DNA from 2 places in the Maribacter dokdonensis DSW-8 genome. Region 1 is predicted to be linked to the other one. Evidence: riboswitches for the same ligand, from Rfam matches in the RefSeq annotation. Region 1 holds a riboswitch; the other holds the start of a gene.

Region 1 (9,015 bases):
GGGCAGCACAATATGGCAAATATTGGTTTTCAGGGCATGTCCGTTCGTACAAAGGATAAATTGGTAGCTCCTGCGCTTCAGGTATTGTTGGGCGGTAGCAATGATGGTAACGGTAACGGTCGTTTTGCGGACAAAGTGGTGAAAGTGCCAAGTAAAAGAGGTCCGGAAGCATTGCGTTTGATCTTAAATGATTTTGATGCCAATGGTGGAGATCTATCGTTCCCGGATTATTATGCTGAAAAAGGACAAATGTATTTCTATGATTTTCTTACTCCATTATCTTCAATAGATGATTTAACGCCAGAAGACTTTATAGATTGGGGTAATACGGAGCGTTATGAAAAAGCTATCGGTGTAGGTGAGTGTGCCGGTGTTGTTATCGACTTGATCGCAACATTACTTTTTGAAAGTGAAGAAAAAATTCAGAATGCACAAGAAATGTTCGATGCCGAAAAATGGTCTGCCAGTATCTATCACGCATATTCTTCTATGGTAAACTCGGCTAAGGCGATGTTGACCGCAGAAAATACAAAAGTGAATACCCATGTAAGTATCATTAAGGATTTTGATGAGAAATTTGTTGCCGATGGTAGAATTGCCGTAGCTGGCGGATTTAAAAAATTGGTACTTCAATTAAATCAGAACGAACCAACAAAAGAATTTGCACAATCTTACATAAAGGATGCGAAAGAATTTTTGGAAACTGTTGAAAAGTTCAGACAGCAAGAATTGGCAGAAGCATAGATAATGGCAAATCATTTACAACATATAAAGAAACCTAAATTGACCGTAGTTGGTGCAGGACCAGGTGATGTGGAGCTGATTACGTTAAAAGCGATCAGAACGCTGGAAAATGCCGATGTGGTTTTGTACGATGCTTTGGTGAACGAGGAGTTGCTGGATTATGCCAAGAATGCGGAATTGATTTTTGTAGGTAAACGCAAAGGATGCTATGCATATCAACAAGAGCAAATTAATGAGCTTATTGTAAGTAGGGCAAAATCTAACGGACATGTGGTGCGGTTAAAAGGAGGAGATCCTTTTGTATTCGGTCGCGGTTCGGAAGAAATGGAATATGCCGCCTCGCATGGGTTGCAAGTAGCCATGGTACCAGGTATATCGTCAAGTTTAAGTGTGCCTGCATATCAAAACATTCCGGTAACAAAAAGAGGTTCTTCAGAAAGTTTTTGGGTAATTACAGGAACTACAAAAGAGCATAAACTATCAACAGATGTTGCCCTAGCTGCAAAAAGTAGTGCTACGGTAGTCATATTGATGGGGATGTCAAAACTCCCTCAGATAGTAGAATTATTTAAGTCTGAAGGTAAATCGGAATTACCTATAGCTATAATTCAGAACGGAACGCGAAAGAATGAAAAAATAGGAGTTGCGACTATAGATACCATAGTTGATGTGGTGGAGAAAGAAAATCTTTCTAATCCTGCTATCATTATCATAGGAGAAGTAGTTAGACATCGTGAAGCGTTAGCGAAGGCAACTCATAAGTTTGCTGAAGAGCATGTCAGTTTTGTTGAAGTAAATAAAGCTTAGCATATTTAGTAAAGGATAAGTATATAGAATAAGTGAAATTAAAAGAAGCTAAAAAGTAGTTGTATAGAATGATGTCAACTTTGTAGAATTACTTTTTACTAAAAAGAGAATTATGATTAAAACAGATATGCTCATTATAGGAGCGGGACCTACCGGATTGTTCACGGTATTTGAAGCAGGATTATTAAAGTTAAAAACGCATTTAATAGATGCATTGCCACAACCAGGTGGTCAGTGTTCAGAGATATATCCTAAAAAGCCTATCTATGATATTCCTGCATTTCCAGAAATTTTGGCAGGTACTTTGGTAGACAACCTTATGGAACAGATAAAGCCTTTTGAACCAGGATTTACCTTGGGAGAAAGAGCGGAATCGCTAGATAAGTTAGAAGATGGTTCTTTTGTGGTAACTACCAATAAAGGAACAAAGCACAATGCACCTGTAGTGGTAATTGCAGGTGGTCTGGGTTCTTTTGAGCCAAGAAAACCACCTATTTCTAATATTGTAAACTTTGAAGATACAGGTGTTTCCTATATGATCAAAGATCCAGAAGTATATCGCGATAAAAAAGTGGTTATTGCCGGTGGAGGTGATTCTGCCTTGGACTGGGCTATATTTTTGACCGATGTAGCGGCAGAAGTAACCTTGGTACACAGAAGGGATGAATTTAGAGGGGCATTGGATTCCGTTGAAAAAGCATCTGAACTGGCGAAATTGGGTAAAATCAAGTTGATTACCAAAGCTGAGGTAAAAGAGCTGCACGGTGAAAATGAACTTAAGGCAGTAGTTATTAAGCACACGGACAAGGAAAAAGAAGATACTTATTTAGAAGTGGATAATTTTATTCCTTTATTCGGTCTGTCTCCAAAATTAGGTCCTATAGGTGATTGGGGCTTGGAAATTCAGAAAAATGCTATTAAAGTAAATAACGCAAAAGATTACCAGACCAACATACCGGGAGTATATGCAATTGGTGATGTTAATACTTACGAAGGTAAGTTGAAATTGATACTTTCAGGTTTCCATGAAGCAGCCGTTATGTGCCAATATGCATACCAGCAGATCAATCCAGGTAAGCGCTTTGTAATGAAATATACTACTGTTGGTGGTGTTGAAGGTTTTGATGGTTCTAAGAAGGAAGCAAAGAAAGAAGTAGTACAGAGTATCGCATAAATTAAATTATTTGAGTAGTACGGCCTCCGGATGCTTTAGACGTGTGGGGGCTTTTTTTGTGACATTTTTTAAGAATTTCGTTGGCTAAAAAAACCATTGAAGTCTTGGTAAAGAGCGAGTAGTGCCGTTACTTTGCAATTCGTTCCTAATTAAATTGTATTGTTATCAAGAAAGGCGGAGGGACTAGACCCTGTGAAACCTTGGCAACCCTTTCCGTAGTGGAAAAGAAGGTGCTACATTCTATCCTCATTCAAAAGGACAGATAACTAAAGAAAGAACATAATTACCTTCCTTTCCTTACTTGATATCATATATTTTAAAGCGAACAAATAATTTGTTAAGCGTAAAATGAAGGATATAAAAGAAATTTTAAAAGAGCGTATTTTAATACTGGATGGTGCCATGGGTACTATGCTTCAACGTTATAAGTTTACTGAAGAAGATTTTAGGGGAGAACGCTTTAAGGATTGGGAACATCCGTTGCAAGGTAACAATGATTTGTTGTCGTTAACGCAACCCGATGCTATAGCAGATGTTCACCGTCAGTATTTTGATGCTGGGGCAGATATTGTAGAGACCAATACCTTTTCCGGAACTACGATTGCTATGGCAGATTATTTTATGGAAGATTTGGTGTATGAGCTCAACTATGAATCTGCGCGTATTGCCAAAATGGTAGCAGATGAGTTCACTGCAAAAGAACCAAATAAACCTCGTTTTGTAGCCGGTAGTATTGGACCCACCAATAAAACGGCAAGTATGTCACCAGATGTAAATGATCCAGGTTATAGGGCTATTTCTTTTGATGAGCTACGTATTGCATATAAACAACAGGTAGAAGCTTTATTAGATGGTGGGTCGGATATTTTATTGGTAGAAACCATTTTTGACACCCTCAATGCCAAGGCGGCATTATTTGCCATAGAAGAAGTTAAAGAAGAACGAAATATAGATGTTCCCATAATGGTTAGCGGTACTATTACCGATGCATCCGGTAGAACGTTATCGGGTCAAACGGCCGAGGCATTTTTAATATCCATATCCCACATTCCTATTTTATCGGTTGGGTTTAATTGTGCTTTAGGTGCAAACCAGTTGGTACCTCATTTAGAGGTGTTGTCCACCAAAAGTGAACATGCGGTCTCAGCGCACCCCAATGCCGGTTTGCCTAATGCATTTGGAGAGTACGACGAAACTCCTGAGCAAATGGCGGAACAGATCAAGGAATACGCGGAAAAAGGATTGGTAAATATAGTTGGTGGATGTTGCGGAACCACTCCGGAACATATTACTGCGATTGCTGAGGTTGTGAAAAATTTTGCTCCGCGTCAGTTTTAGTTGTTGGTAAATAAATCGTTTTTCGTTGCACGTTAATGGTTTATCGTGGTTTTTTAAATATGATATGGATTATAAAGAATTAGATATTTGGGTACAGGCTAGGATGTTGGTGAAAACAGTATATGTTTTGACGAAGTCCTTTCCACAAGATGAGCAATTTTCTTTAACCTCACAGGTGAGAAGATGTGTTATATCTGTTCCTTCAAATATTGCTGAAGGTTGTGGAAGACAATCCAATAAAGAAACAATTCATTTTTTACATATTGCTAGAGGCTCCTTATTCGAGTTGGAAACCCAGTTGATTTTAGCAGGAGATTTAAATTATATTTCAGATACAGATATCGTTTTGAAAGAAATAGAAAGAGTGAAAAAGTTGTTGAACGGATTCATAAATTATCACAAGAAGTTATGAGTAAAGAAAACGAACAACGAACAACGAATAACGAACAACGTTTTCTAAAGCTTAGCGGCCTAGAACCCCTGATTGTAACTCCAGAAACCAATTTCATAAACGTTGGTGAGCGAACAAACGTTGCGGGTTCAAAAAAGTTTCTTCGTTTAGTAAAAGAGGAAAAGTTTGAAGAGGCATTGGCAGTGGCTAGGGAGCAGGTTGAAAATGGTGCCCAGGTTATTGATATTAACATGGATGACGGATTGATCGATGGTAAACAGGCTATGGTGAAATTTTTGAATCTTGTTATATCGGAGCCGGATATTTCTCGTGTGCCTATTATGATCGACAGTTCTAAATGGGAAATCATTGAAGCTGGTCTGCAAGTTGTTCAAGGTAAATGTGTGGTAAATTCCATAAGCTTAAAAGAGGGCGAAGAACAATTTATACACCACGCCAAACTCATAAAAAGATATGGTGCCGCGGTAATTGTTATGGCTTTTGATGAGGTAGGTCAGGCAGATAATTATGACCGTAGAATTGAAATAGCAAAACGTTCGTATGATGTTTTGGTGAACAAGGTAAATTTTGCACCGGAGGATATCATTTTCGATTTAAATATTTTTCCGGTAGCAACGGGAATGGATGAGCATAAATTAAATGCTGTCGATTTTATTGAAGCTACAAGATGGGTCCGTGAAAACTTGCCACATGCCAGTGTAAGTGGTGGCGTTAGTAATGTTTCGTTTTCATTTAGGGGCAATAACCCGGTGCGTGAGGCTATGCACTCGGTCTTCTTGTACCACGCTATAAAAGCGGGTATGAACATGGGTATTGTAAATCCGAGTATGCTAGAGGTGTATGATGATATTCCTAAAGACTTATTGGAATATGTAGAAGATGTTATTCTAAATAGAAGAGATGATGCAACGGAGCGCTTGCTAGATTTTGCCGAATCTGTAGTTGGTAAAACCAAGGAAAGTAAAATAGATCTATCGTGGCGAGAAGAACCTTTACAAGAGCGTATTACCCGTGCCTTGGTAAAAGGTATTGATCAATATATTATTGAAGATGTTGAAGAAGCCAGGTTGGCTGCCAATAAGCCAATTGAAGTTATTGAGGGCAACTTAATGACGGGTATGAACGTGGTGGGCGATTTATTCGGTAGCGGAAAAATGTTCTTGCCGCAAGTGGTAAAATCTGCCCGAGTGATGAAGAAGGCGGTAGCTTATTTATTACCCTATATTGAAGAAGAAAAGTTATTGAATCCGCAAGTTGGAGATTCTGATAATGCCGGAAAGATTTTAATGGCAACCGTAAAGGGCGATGTTCATGATATTGGTAAAAATATTGTGGGTGTAGTATTGGCCTGTAACAATTATGAGATCGTTGATCTAGGCGTAATGGTGCCACCAGAAAAAATTATTGCAGCAGCTATTGAGCATAATGTAGATATTATAGGGCTTAGCGGATTAATTACGCCATCATTGGATGAGATGGTGCATTTGGCAAAGGAAATGGAACGTAAAGATTTCAGTATTCCGTTGTTGATCGGTGGTGCAACCACCAGTAAGGCACATACCGCGGTAAAGATTGATCCACAATATAAAGAGGCAGTAGTTCATGTAAACGATGCCTCTAGAGCAGTAACCGTGGTGGGCGATTTGTTGCAAAAAGAAACATCTACGAGCTATAAGAAAAGTATAAAAGATGATTATGATGTGTTTAGGGAAAAGTTCTTGAACCGTTCATCTAGTAAAACCTATAAGCCAATTTCTGCAGCACGGAGAAATAAGTTTAAAATAGATTGGAAAACTTCTGAAATTGTAAAGCCGAACAAATTGGGTATTCAGGTGATCGAAGATCTAGATCTGAATGTTTTGGTACCCTATATAGATTGGACTCCCTTCTTCAGAAGTTGGGAACTGCATGGTAAATATCCTGCAATATTGACCGATGAGGTTGTTGGGGAACAAGCAACCGATTTATTCGCAGACGCTCAAGAGATGCTGAACAAGATAATTTCCGAAAAGAAATTAAAAGCTAAAGGTGTATTTGGACTGTTTCCTGCGAATTCCATTAATGACGATGATATTTTAGTCGATACTAGTTCAAGTTTAGAAGGGAATACTGGGTCGCCTAGCGGAGCCAAAACAGATGGGAACTATACTTTCCGTACCCTTCGCCAACAATTAGAGCGTAGGGAAGGAGTCGCAGATTATGCCTTGGCGGATTTTATTGCTCCAAAAGAATCTGGGAAACAAGACTACATGGGTTGTTTCTGTGTATCCACAGGTTTTGGTACGGCAGAAATGGCGGCGCAATATGAGAAAGACCTAGATGACTATAACTCCATCATGGTAAAGGCATTGGCGGATCGTTTAGCCGAAGCATTTGCTGAATACTTGCATAAAGAAGTGAGAACAGCGCATTGGGGTTATGCCGCCAATGAAGATCTGAGCAATGAAGATTTAATAAAGGAATCTTATAAAGGTATTCGTCCTGCGCCTGGTTATCCTGCTTGTCCCGATCACTTGGAAAAATTGACCATTTGGGATGTTCTGAAAGTAAAGGAAACCATAGGTGTGGAGTTAACAGATAGTCTTGCCATGTGGCCGGCCGCATCTGTAAGCGGATATTATTTTGGTAACCCGGAAGCCCGTTACTTTGGTCTTGGTAAAATAAAACTGGATCAAGTAAAGGATTTTGCGGAACGAAAGGGGATTTCGTTTGAAGAAGCCGAGAAATGGCTTGCACCAAATATAGTGGACTAATGCGTTAGGGATTGCAGCGGCATCTTTTTCTATTTCTGAACTGTGCCAATGTTAAGTAAAAAGAGTTGTTGAAATAGAAAAAATATAGCGAAAAGCCCGCCCGAACGCCCAAAGAAGAATTAAAGTAAATAAGCCTCTTGAAGGTTTGCTCATAACCAAGAGTAAAAGAATATAAAATGAAAGTTACAGACCATATCACCAATGCAAAGGGAAAAACACTTTTTTCTTTTGAGATCGTACCGCCGGTAAAGGGGAGAAATATTCAGGAATTGTACAATAATATTGATCCTTTAATGGAGTTTAACCCTCCGTTCATTGATGTGACTACATCGCGTGAAGAAACTATCTATATTAAAAAAGAAGGGCTTTTAGATAAGAAGACTACACGTATGAGACCTGGTACTGTGGGTATTTGTGCATCTATTCAACATAAATATAATGTAGATACGGTGCCTCATGTGCTTTGTGGCGGTTTCACCAAGGAGGAGACGGAATACTTGTTGGTTGATTGTCATTATTTAGGCATACAGAATGTAATGGCTTTACGTGGTGATGCCCGAAGTGAGCAAAAATATTTTGAGCCTACTGATGGAGGACACCCGTTTGCTATAGATTTGGTAAAGCAGATCCAGGATTTGAATAAAGGTAAATATTTACATGAAACCGTGGAGAGCGAACACAGTAGTGAGTTCTGTATAGGGGTGGCGGGTTATCCGGAAAAACATTTAGAATCTCCATCATTACAATCGGACCTAAAGCGATTAAAGGAAAAGGTAGATGCCGGTGCGGATTATGTGGTTACGCAAATGTTCTTTGATAATAAGAAGTATTTTGAATTTGTAGAAGCTGCAAAGGAAATAGGAATTACCGTACCTATTATACCGGGCATTAAGCCTATTGCCGTAAAGAGGCACATGCAATTATTGCCGCAGGTGTTCAGAATAGATATGCCACAAGATTTAATAGAAGCTGTTGATGCTTGTGCCACCAACAAAGATGTACGTAAAGTAGGTATAGAATGGGCAATTCAACAATCTAAGGAATTGAAGGCGGCAGGTGTTCCTGTATTGCATTACTATTCTATGGGGAAATCCGATAATATTAAGGCAATAGCGGAAGCACTATTTTAAAGGTTTAAAAAGTATTTAGTAGATCGTATTACGAACAAAATGTCCGATAATGATAATACTTTGTACTTAATACTTCGTACTTGATACTTATAACTATTTTTGCCTACAATGAATTTTAAGTTTCTAACCATTGTAATGCTATCGGTAAGTTTTTGCTTTGCGCAAGAAGCTATCGAGAAAAAGAAGTACACGCTTGATGCCAATCAGTTCTATGGTTCCATCATACTGCACAATCCAGATATTTCGCATTTGATCACATCGCACCCGGCAGGGGTTATTTTAAGTTATAACCGCAAAACATACGGGGAAGAAGAATGGGAAGAGTTGTATAATTATCCGGATCTGGGTTACTCTTTTATTTATCAGAATACGAACAACAGCACGTTGGGCGATAATTATGGTTTGTATGCGCACTACAATTTTTATTTTTTTAGGCGGAACATGCAATTACGCGTAGGGCAAGGTATTGCATACGCTACTAATCCGTACGATAAAGAGACCAATTTTAGAAATAATGCCTACGGCTCGGATTTTTTAAGTTCAACCTATTTAATGTTGAACTATCATAAAGAGAATATTATAAAAGGATTGGGTTTTAAGGCAGGTGTGTCCGTAATTCACTATTCCAACGCCAATTTTAGGGCACCGAATACGTCT
Region 2 (9,015 bases), on a different contig from region 1:
AATACACGTAAAAGCCCTGGTGCAACATAGACATCATAGTAGCTTGGTCTACTGTACTTAATTGGACCATAATATGTTCTGCGTCTATAATGCTTTGATAAGTAATGTTATCCTCTGTATTTTGAGCTTGGCCAATTGCCCAACCAAATAACAATAATAGCGTAGTATATATTTTCATCTTAGTAATTCTGGAATGGTAAACCTATTGATAAAACAAAGACTAAAGAGGAGTTTTAAGTGGATGCCATAAGATTTAAAGCGAATACCTGAATCTTTACCAGTTACATATTTGAACAATGCTAGTTGCTTATATTTCATCATGTAGATGAATTTTAAAAATAGAAAAGCTCCAATATTGCTATTGGAGCCCTTCGTCATCAATCAATCAATCAAAAAAACTATCTTTAATTATAGACCTAATGCGGTTATTGCATCGTCGTCTTTTGTAAATGCATACGCACGCCACGGTCTATTGTAATTTGTAAATCTCCACAGCACATCTCCGTCGCTATTAACTTCCCAAATAGCACCTGTGCCTTCGCAGATAAGGGTGTTGCCATTACTCATTCTAACCCCACTGCCTAAACCATTACTATATAAATCGGTATCTGTGAATTCCCATATTAATTCAGGCTCATTATCTTGACCGGCTACCAGTTCATAAGGCGGACTCAATTGGTATTCTGCTACTGCAGACTGGTTATCGTATTTGTTATTTACAAAAACCAACATTTTATTATCATCAAAAAGATTAGGATAATGTACCCTGTTCATGGTCACTTCACCAACATTGTCATAAGTAAGGGGGTTTCCAAAACGGTAAACCAGGTCACCACCTAAATTATAGTTTCCGCCGGTATTGGTGGCAGCCTCTTCTGTTGAGGTGCTATGATCAATAACCCAAACCTCGCTATAAAAGTTAACGGTCATGTATAAAAGGTCGTTCGTTTCATCTAGGGTTATACCGTTTACATGCATAATGTCACCATCAGTTTGATCATTATTATAATTGATGTCAATAAGGTTGGGAACATCGGCCACGACACCAAAGTTTAATTTGCTTTCATCGTAATCTTGAACAATATGGTCCGTAGCATGCCACTCCCAAACTATTTCTTGGGTTAATGGATTCATTTCAATAATAGCTTCAGGGTAAATATTAAAATTACCCGAAAATCCCATCTCCGCAGCATCTGCAGCACTTACTTCTTCCCATACGGGAAATATGATATTTCCGTTCGATAAGTAATTAACATCATGATGTGAGATGTAGGTATTAGTAGAATAGTCCACTTCCCATTCAATGGATTGGTCAGCATTTATTTTTCTAAAACCGCCACCATAACCACCAAAGGTTATCTGTGGATTATCAGCTTTTATCGTAGCTACCAAGCTGCCATCAGATTGAAGCATGGCATCATTACCCAATTGGTCACCATTGAAATCCCAATCAAATAAGGTATTGCCATCATGATCAATTAAATATACCCCATTGTCCGGTGCAACGGCTAAAATGTAGGAGTCACTGTCCACAGTACTACTTGCTTCATTGGTGTCGCTAGTATCATCTGTTGTTTCTTCTTCGGTGATTGAAACATCATCGGAATCATTACTGCAAGAAGTTAAGAAAAGCAGGCATACAAATAATGCAGTTGTTCCTAAGTTAAGATTCATTTTTCTCATCGATTTTAATTTTTAGGGTTGTTATACGGTTTAAGCATCTAAGTAGGTATAGATACCAGTCTCCGTTTAGATTTTAAATGTAGTTCGAAGTTTAAATGAAAATGAAGCTTCTCAGCGAATGGAGCTTATAATTCAGCAAACGGCCCTTTTGTATAAGTGAAATTTTTTAGCCTTTTGTCATCTTAAAATGGCATTTTCTGCAATTGGTCAAAACGGTTTAAATTAAGATATAATTAGTATAATTTTTGGTTTTATGTACCGATGGTTTATTAATTTTGCGCCCTTAAATTATCAAGAATCTCAAATAGAGATAGCAACCTGCAATAACGAGCAAGGTGCTAAAAGCGATAAGCCAATACCTTGGAAAAAACGTTAAATCCTTCCTATTGTATTTGTTATAGCTCTAAACGTGATTCTTCAAATAACCATATATGACTCAAGTAAAAGCTGTAACAGCCAATGCAAAGGCACTTATTCCATTTTTAATATTCATTGCAATATTTCTAGGCGTAGGCATTTTTCAAAATGATTTTTATGCCCTACCCGCTCCTATTGCCGTAATTGCTGGTATACTGGTAGCATTTCTCATGTTTAAGCAATCTATGAAGGAGAAAATTGCCATTCTTTTAGAAGGGTGCGGTAATGATAAAATTTTGACCATGTGTCTTATATACTTATTGGCAGGAGCATTTGCAGCGACAACCAAAGCTATGGGCAGTGTAGATGCTATTGTTCATTTAGGTCTGGATGTTATCAGCGGACACTATATATATGTAGGTGTGTTTGTAATTGCTGCATTTTTGTCTATTTCTACGGGTACCTCTGTTGGCGCTATAGTAGCGCTGGCTCCAATTGTAATTGGTTTTGCGGATACCGGTAATTTTTCGCTGGGTATTTTATGCGGTGCCTTGTTAGGAGGTTCCATGTTCGGTGATAATCTATCGGTAATTTCAGATACCACCATTGCCGCTACACAATCACTGAACGTAAAAATGAGTGATAAGTTCAAGGCGAATATCAAAATAGCCGTACCTGCTGCCATTATAAGTATGGCCATTTTAATGTATGAAGGTCTAAGCATGAATACCGTAGGAATGGAAATGGAAGAGTATCATTATTCCATTCTTAAAATTTTGCCTTATTTAATTGTAATTATACTTTCAGTAATAGGTGTGAACGTTTTTGTGACGCTTGTATTGGGCGCAATTTCGGCTGGAATCTTAGGTGTCTTTTATGGTGATTTCACAGTGTTGGAATTTACAAGAATATCATATACAGGCTTTACCAATATGACGGAGATATTTCTTTTATCATTATTAACGGGCGGTTTGGCCGCTTTGGTGACGTTCAATGGCGGTATAGCGTTTATACTATTAAAAATTAAAACTTTTGTAAAAAGTAAGAAGTCGGCACAGTTTGGTATTGCAACACTGGTATCAACTATTAACATGGCAATTGCGAACAATACGGTCTCCATAATTATATCTGGACCCATTGCTAAATCTATTAATGATGAGTATGCTTTAGAGAACAAACAGACTGCATCTATCTTAGATGTCTTTGCTTGTATAACTCAAGGATTATTGCCTTATGGAGCCCAGGTGCTTATGATTTTGAGCTTTGCAAAGGGTAGTATAACTTATTTGGACCTTGTAAGTAATACTTGGTATCTATTGTTATTATTGGTGTCTACTGTGTTGGTTGTAGGATTAAAATCTAAGAAGTAAATAGCCTACAGGAATATTAAAAAACATTCTCAATAGCATTAAAATAAGGTATAATAAAATGTAGCGATTAACTTTTCATCAAATTCTCTAAATCTTCAGGTGTTCTAGGTAAGTCCGAACTTAACACTTCACAACCATCTTCCGTGATTAAAATCATATCTTCTGTAAATACTGAAATATTGTTATCATGATTATAATACCACGGCTCTACAGTAAATACCATGCCTGGTTTTAAAAGTGCATTCGATAAGTTTGGATCGCCTGTTGATAAGCCTAAATGGTGACCAAAAAACAAACCTACTTGCATATATTTTTTTGAGTGTTCAGGAATAATGGTATTGGTGAATTTCTGCACATCCTTAAAGGTTATACCTGGTTTTAAAAACTTAATAATTTCATCAGCAATTTTGGTTTCCATCATCAGAATCTCTCTTTGTTCTTTTGTGAATTTGCCAGAAACCGGAAATGTTCTTCCTATATCACTTACGTATTGTTCATATTCGCACCCCACATCAAAAATAACAAGATCCCCATTTTGCATAATACGGTTTCTTCGATTATAATGTGTTGCTAAAATTCTCCAGGGCCAATGAGAGTTTGGTCCGGATTTTATGATGGACCCAAAGGCTAGCCTTTGTGAACCATTTTTCTTGAAATCGCCTTCTAAAACGCCTTCTAAATAACGTTCGTCTATTCCTGGTTTTATAGCTTTTGCCGCCTCTTTAATACCTTTAACTGTTATATTTGCCGCCTGTTTTAAGATTTTTACTTCATTTTCAGATTTTATCATACGTACTTTGGCAATTGCTTCGTAGATATTTTCAAAACTTAAATCTGTATGTTTCTTTTTGATTGCCTCTAAAAGAACTTGAACAGGAGAATAGGTAGCTATGTAGTCATTGGGTGCAAATTTTACTTCACCAGGTCTACCGTTATTTATTAATATTTTAGATTTATTGGAGTTTTCTAAATTCAACAGATTAGTAAAATCTTCTATGGAAGCGAGTGGGATACCTGTTCTGTTTATGATCTTTTTATCATTTAATAGAGGTCTTCCGGGAAAATCATTTTTTCTAGAACTGTTTTCAAACCGTATATCCTGTTCTGGAGTATAGATAGTAACTTTTTGATTGTCCAAGTTAAAAACTAAAATGGCATTTGGCAATTCTAAACCAGTAAAGTAATAAAAATCATCTGTTTGCCTAAATGTTTCACCAAATGAAAATCCGTCTTTCGCGGGAATTAATACTAGCCCTTTTTTATTTAATCGGGCTAATTCAGTCATCAGATTTTCTCGTCTAGTGTTTAATTCTTCTTTTGTAAAAGGTAAATCAGTCCACTCAAAATAAGATTGCACCGGTGTTTGACCATTTACAACCACCATAGCTAAAATTGATACTAAACATGTTAAAATTACTTTCATTTTCTACTTTTACTTAGATTGGTTATCAGAAGTGCTATGCTCAGATAAGTAATGTGCCAAAATTTTCTCAACGAGTTCATCTTTAGTCAAATGGTGAAATACCGTTTTAACTTTCGTTCTAAGTTCATCTGAAATTTCTTTGTTCGGTTTTGTCTTAAATATTTTCTTGGCCCATAATAAAGTGTTGTTCTCTTCAATACTTTTGGCATCCGCTTTTTGATATTTAGAAAAGGAAATACCTAATTCTTTCTCAAAATCGAAAACCTCTGCAACCTCTTCTTTTTGTAAAATGGTCAAAGAAAGTCCCTTTGCCCCTGCTCTGGCCGTACGTCCACTTCTATGCACGTAGGCATCATAGGTGTCTGGTAAATGGTAATTTACTACGTAACCCAATTCTTTAACATCTATACCTCTGGCAGCTAAATCGGTAGCCACAAGAATTTTAATATGTCCCTCTCTAAATTGCCCCATAATGCGATCTCTAATGGGTTGAGATAGACTACCGTGCAACGCTCCCGAAGAAAATTTATTTATAGCCAATTTTTTTGCCAGTTTGTTTACGGCGGCCTTGGTCTTACAAAATATGATTCCGCTTTGTCCCTCTTTTGAATTCAAAAAATGAGTTAATACATCTAGTTTTTCAATGGGCTCCACAACTACATATTTATGATCAATGCCTTTATGACCAAGGGTAGACATATCAGCTTCAATATGCACCACATGTTTGGACATATAATTTTGCACCATTTGTTTAATAGCACCGGACATGGTTGCAGTGAATAGAAAAGTACGTCTAGCCTTAGGTATGCCAGCAATAATGGTATCTAAATCGTCTTTTAATGCAGTTACCATTTCATCGGCCTCATCTAAAACCAAATACTTCAGTTTAGTAATATCCAAAACTTCGCGTTTTACTAAATCAACTAATCTACCAGGTGTAGCGACAATAATTTGGGTAGGAGTTTTAAGTACCTCTATTTGGGGTTTAATGGGAATACCACCACATAAAGCAGCAATGGAAATATCAGGGTTATTTGAGGTATACGATATTAAGTTGGCATGAATTTGCTGTGCCAATTCTCTTGTTGGTGCTAAAATAATAGCTTGTACAGCTGTACTTTTGCTGTTTATCATTTGCAATAATGGTAGACCAAAGGCAGCGGTTTTTCCAGTTCCGGTTTTTGCTAAGGCAACAAGGTCATCCTTTTTCTCCAAAATTATAGGAATGCATTTCTTCTGAATAGTGGTGGGTTCGGTTATCTGTAATTCATCTAGACTTTTTTGTAAATCCTTAGATATTCCTAAATCTGAAAATTGGCTTGGCATAAAATGATTTTAAACAAAGATAGGTACACTTTTAGTAGCTAAGACTACTTACGCCTAAAGGTTGTATATAAAATGTAGAATAACCACAGGGTATATGTAGATGTGCGGGAAAATAAAAAGCTTGCACCATTGGAGAAATGGTGCAAGCTTAATAATTTAAACGGTTTAAGGGTTATGATATCCTTGTAAGAGGGTGTGTGTTATTTTTTAACATTTACAAAACCTCTCAAAGGCACTAACTCTTCCATTTTGGCTATGTTTAAACCTTGATTTTCAGCAGTGCCAAAATCACCAAGATCATTAATGTCAACACCTTCAGTTCCACGAGGTAAATCATAAGACTCCCCAACAGATGCAGATCCATAGCCTAAATCTTTCATTGACCCGGCCGTAATACGACTTAATGGGTTTTCACCAAGATTTAAGAAACCGGTCATTAACTCATTGTTTAATGTAGATTCTCTCCAATGACCTAAAGCAGTACCAGGACCGCCCATATTCTCAATAGGTAATTCGTTTGTACCACCTTCTGCATTCCAGAACACATTGGCTTTTCTTCCTGTAAAATAAGGGTTGCTATCAGGTCCTGCTCTAAGGGTTCTGTCAAAGCCAAAAGGAGCTGTGTTCCATAATGTACCAATACCTAAAACATGGCCCATTTCATGAACAATTACTTCTTCAAATAAATCTATTTCCTCAAGAAAATCAAGATCATCCACATCAAAGAACATAACTCCGGTCAATGATAAGAAATCTTCAGTTCTAACAAATTGAGGACCTGCTTGGCCTAAAATTCCACCTGGTCCGTCAATTGGCGCCAAGGCAACTTCAATTACCAAATCATCTATAGTTTCAATATCAGGAAAACCAGCGAAAGCAGAAGGTATTGGTCCTGCTACATCTGGTACATCTTTAATAATAATTCTTTCCCATCTTGCTGCCGCAGCTTCAAAAACTTCAACTTGTCTTTCGGTGGGTGGTAACAAATACTTTAAAGTAATATTATAACGGCCTTTGGTTGCATTACTTGATTTTGCGGATTGTATATTGGTCATCCCCAGATCATCAATAATAATAGGATTTTCAGTGGGGGATTTTAAGGCAATTTCAAGCGTCTTAACTTCTTGTACAGTTTCAATTTCTGTATCTAATTTTTCCTCTGAACAAGATGTGAAAATCAATGTGCTAAAGGCACATGTCATCGCTAAAAATTTACCGGTTTTAAAAGCATTTTTCATAAAATATATAGTGTTTAATGTTTAAAGTGTATTGTATTATCTAATTTGGTAATAAAATTATGTTAAATTTAACATAATAATTCTAAATGTGCAATTTTTAAATCAAAGTTCCCAAGTAATCCACCTATCCATACCGTCTTTGTACCATTTATCGCCCTGTAAGAACAGAAGGTCATTACTGCGTTCTACTCTAAATTCAATAGGTTGGTTATAGATCAGTCCGTTTTTCCAACCAATAAAACACTTTATTAATTTATCGATTTCTTCATCTGTAGTTAAGTCCATATCCATTTTATAGAGCTGTTGGATCAATGGAATAATTTCTTCAGAACTTTGGCTATCATAATGTATTAAAGGAGATAATCTAATAATCTGCTCATTGGGTTTATTGCCCGTTGCAGCTTTTAAGAACATCATAGCAATGTAATTGGCGGTGTCTGGCGGTTGATATAATATGGTTTTAGCTTGGTGCAGTACCGTTTCTTTAAAAAAATTAAATTGAGGTTTCCATTTTGAAAAATGGAATTTCTTTCTTCTGAATTGAAGCGCAATTTGTTTCCAGTTCCAAAAGTCCCTTTTAGAATCTGCTGACATTAAGGAATTGCTGGTACCTAAAGAAACAACGCGAATGGTATCTAGGTCAACACCCAATTTATACGCTTCAATGATTCCCGCTAAAATAGGATTGTTGAATCCGCCGAGAGCACCGTCCCAAAGCTCATAGAATATATCGCTACCCTTAGACTTAAAGCGTACAGGAAAATCAAAATATTGTACGGGAGCGTTAGATGAAGCGTTTATGGCCTGTGTAAGTCTAACGGAATCATCTCCTTCGGAATTCGATGAGAACGATTTGAAGAATTTTGCACGATTGTTCAGTGCATCGTATGTTGCAACAACAATTTTAAGTGAATCCTTTCCAATGAGTTTTGGAAGTTCATCCATTTGTATTTTATCGATTTCGGGAAATAAGCTCTCAAACGCTTCCTTTTTTCTTTTGGTACTATATTTAGGTCCGAAACCTGCATTGAAGAGTCCGAGATAATCCACCGGAAAATAGCGGTCTTTAAAAGTATTTTTATGAAATATAAGCTCCCTGTTTCTTTTCTCCTTAAAAAGGGCAATTGCCTTGTCTAATGTATAATTTTCTGCCAATGCCGCCAACACGATACTGCCCCCTGAGTTTGCAATAATTAAATCAAATTTTTGAAGTATTTGGTGACCGTTTAAATTTCCGTAACGATCTTTTAAGGTAAGCAATTGAATTATTGCCCAACTTCCGCCGCCATCTAAAGATAGAATTTTATACATGTGTTATGGAATACCTACTCAGGTTAGATGATGTAGTAAATGAAAAGGACGTGGGAACTACCTTTATTAGACATTTTAAAGTTAGTGAATTATCAGTTAGAGCCGTTATAGGATGTTCTTAGAATTTATGAGGATATTATATTTTAATATGACCAATTAAAGTTCTGTTAATAAAAAAGAATGAACGTTCATTTTCTGTAACTTTGTACAAAGATTTTAATTCATGGCAGCACTTCAAAAAAGTATAGACAAACGCAACGCATTAATAAATGCAACTATAGAGCTTGTTAATAACGACGGCTTTCAT

The links. A riboswitch is a leader RNA that binds a small molecule or an ion and turns the genes downstream of it on or off. The one in region 1 is predicted to bind S-adenosylmethionine.
Region 2: another riboswitch for S-adenosylmethionine. It lies ahead of I600_RS01775 (Na+/H+ antiporter NhaC family protein); the one in region 1 lies ahead of I600_RS14760 (homocysteine S-methyltransferase family protein).

What each region holds. Positions count from the first base shown of each region.
Region 1 covers NZ_LDPE01000003.1:247,961-256,975, forward strand. Annotated here, with positions in the region: gene I600_RS14745 (HEPN domain-containing protein) at 1-744, shown strand, start outside; gene cobA (uroporphyrinogen-III C-methyltransferase) at 748-1,551, shown strand; gene I600_RS14755 (NAD(P)/FAD-dependent oxidoreductase) at 1,664-2,725, shown strand; SAM riboswitch class I at 2,885-2,994, shown strand; gene I600_RS14760 (homocysteine S-methyltransferase family protein) at 3,074-4,063, shown strand; gene I600_RS14765 (four helix bundle protein) at 4,128-4,475, shown strand; gene metH (methionine synthase) at 4,472-7,228, shown strand; gene metF (methylenetetrahydrofolate reductase [NAD(P)H]) at 7,405-8,358, shown strand; gene I600_RS14780 (acyloxyacyl hydrolase) at 8,467-9,015, shown strand, end outside.
Region 2 covers NZ_LDPE01000001.1:381,399-390,413, reverse strand. Annotated here, with positions in the region: gene I600_RS19380 (hypothetical protein) at 1-178, opposite strand, end outside; gene I600_RS01780 (arylsulfotransferase family protein) at 409-1,683, opposite strand; SAM-I-IV-variant riboswitch at 1,967-2,063, shown strand; gene I600_RS01775 (Na+/H+ antiporter NhaC family protein) at 2,115-3,410, shown strand; gene I600_RS01770 (M24 family metallopeptidase) at 3,478-4,833, opposite strand; gene I600_RS01765 (DEAD/DEAH box helicase) at 4,843-6,159, opposite strand; gene I600_RS01760 (leishmanolysin-related zinc metalloendopeptidase) at 6,360-7,397, opposite strand; gene I600_RS01755 (patatin-like phospholipase family protein) at 7,500-8,708, opposite strand; gene I600_RS01750 (TetR/AcrR family transcriptional regulator) at 8,932-9,015, shown strand, end outside.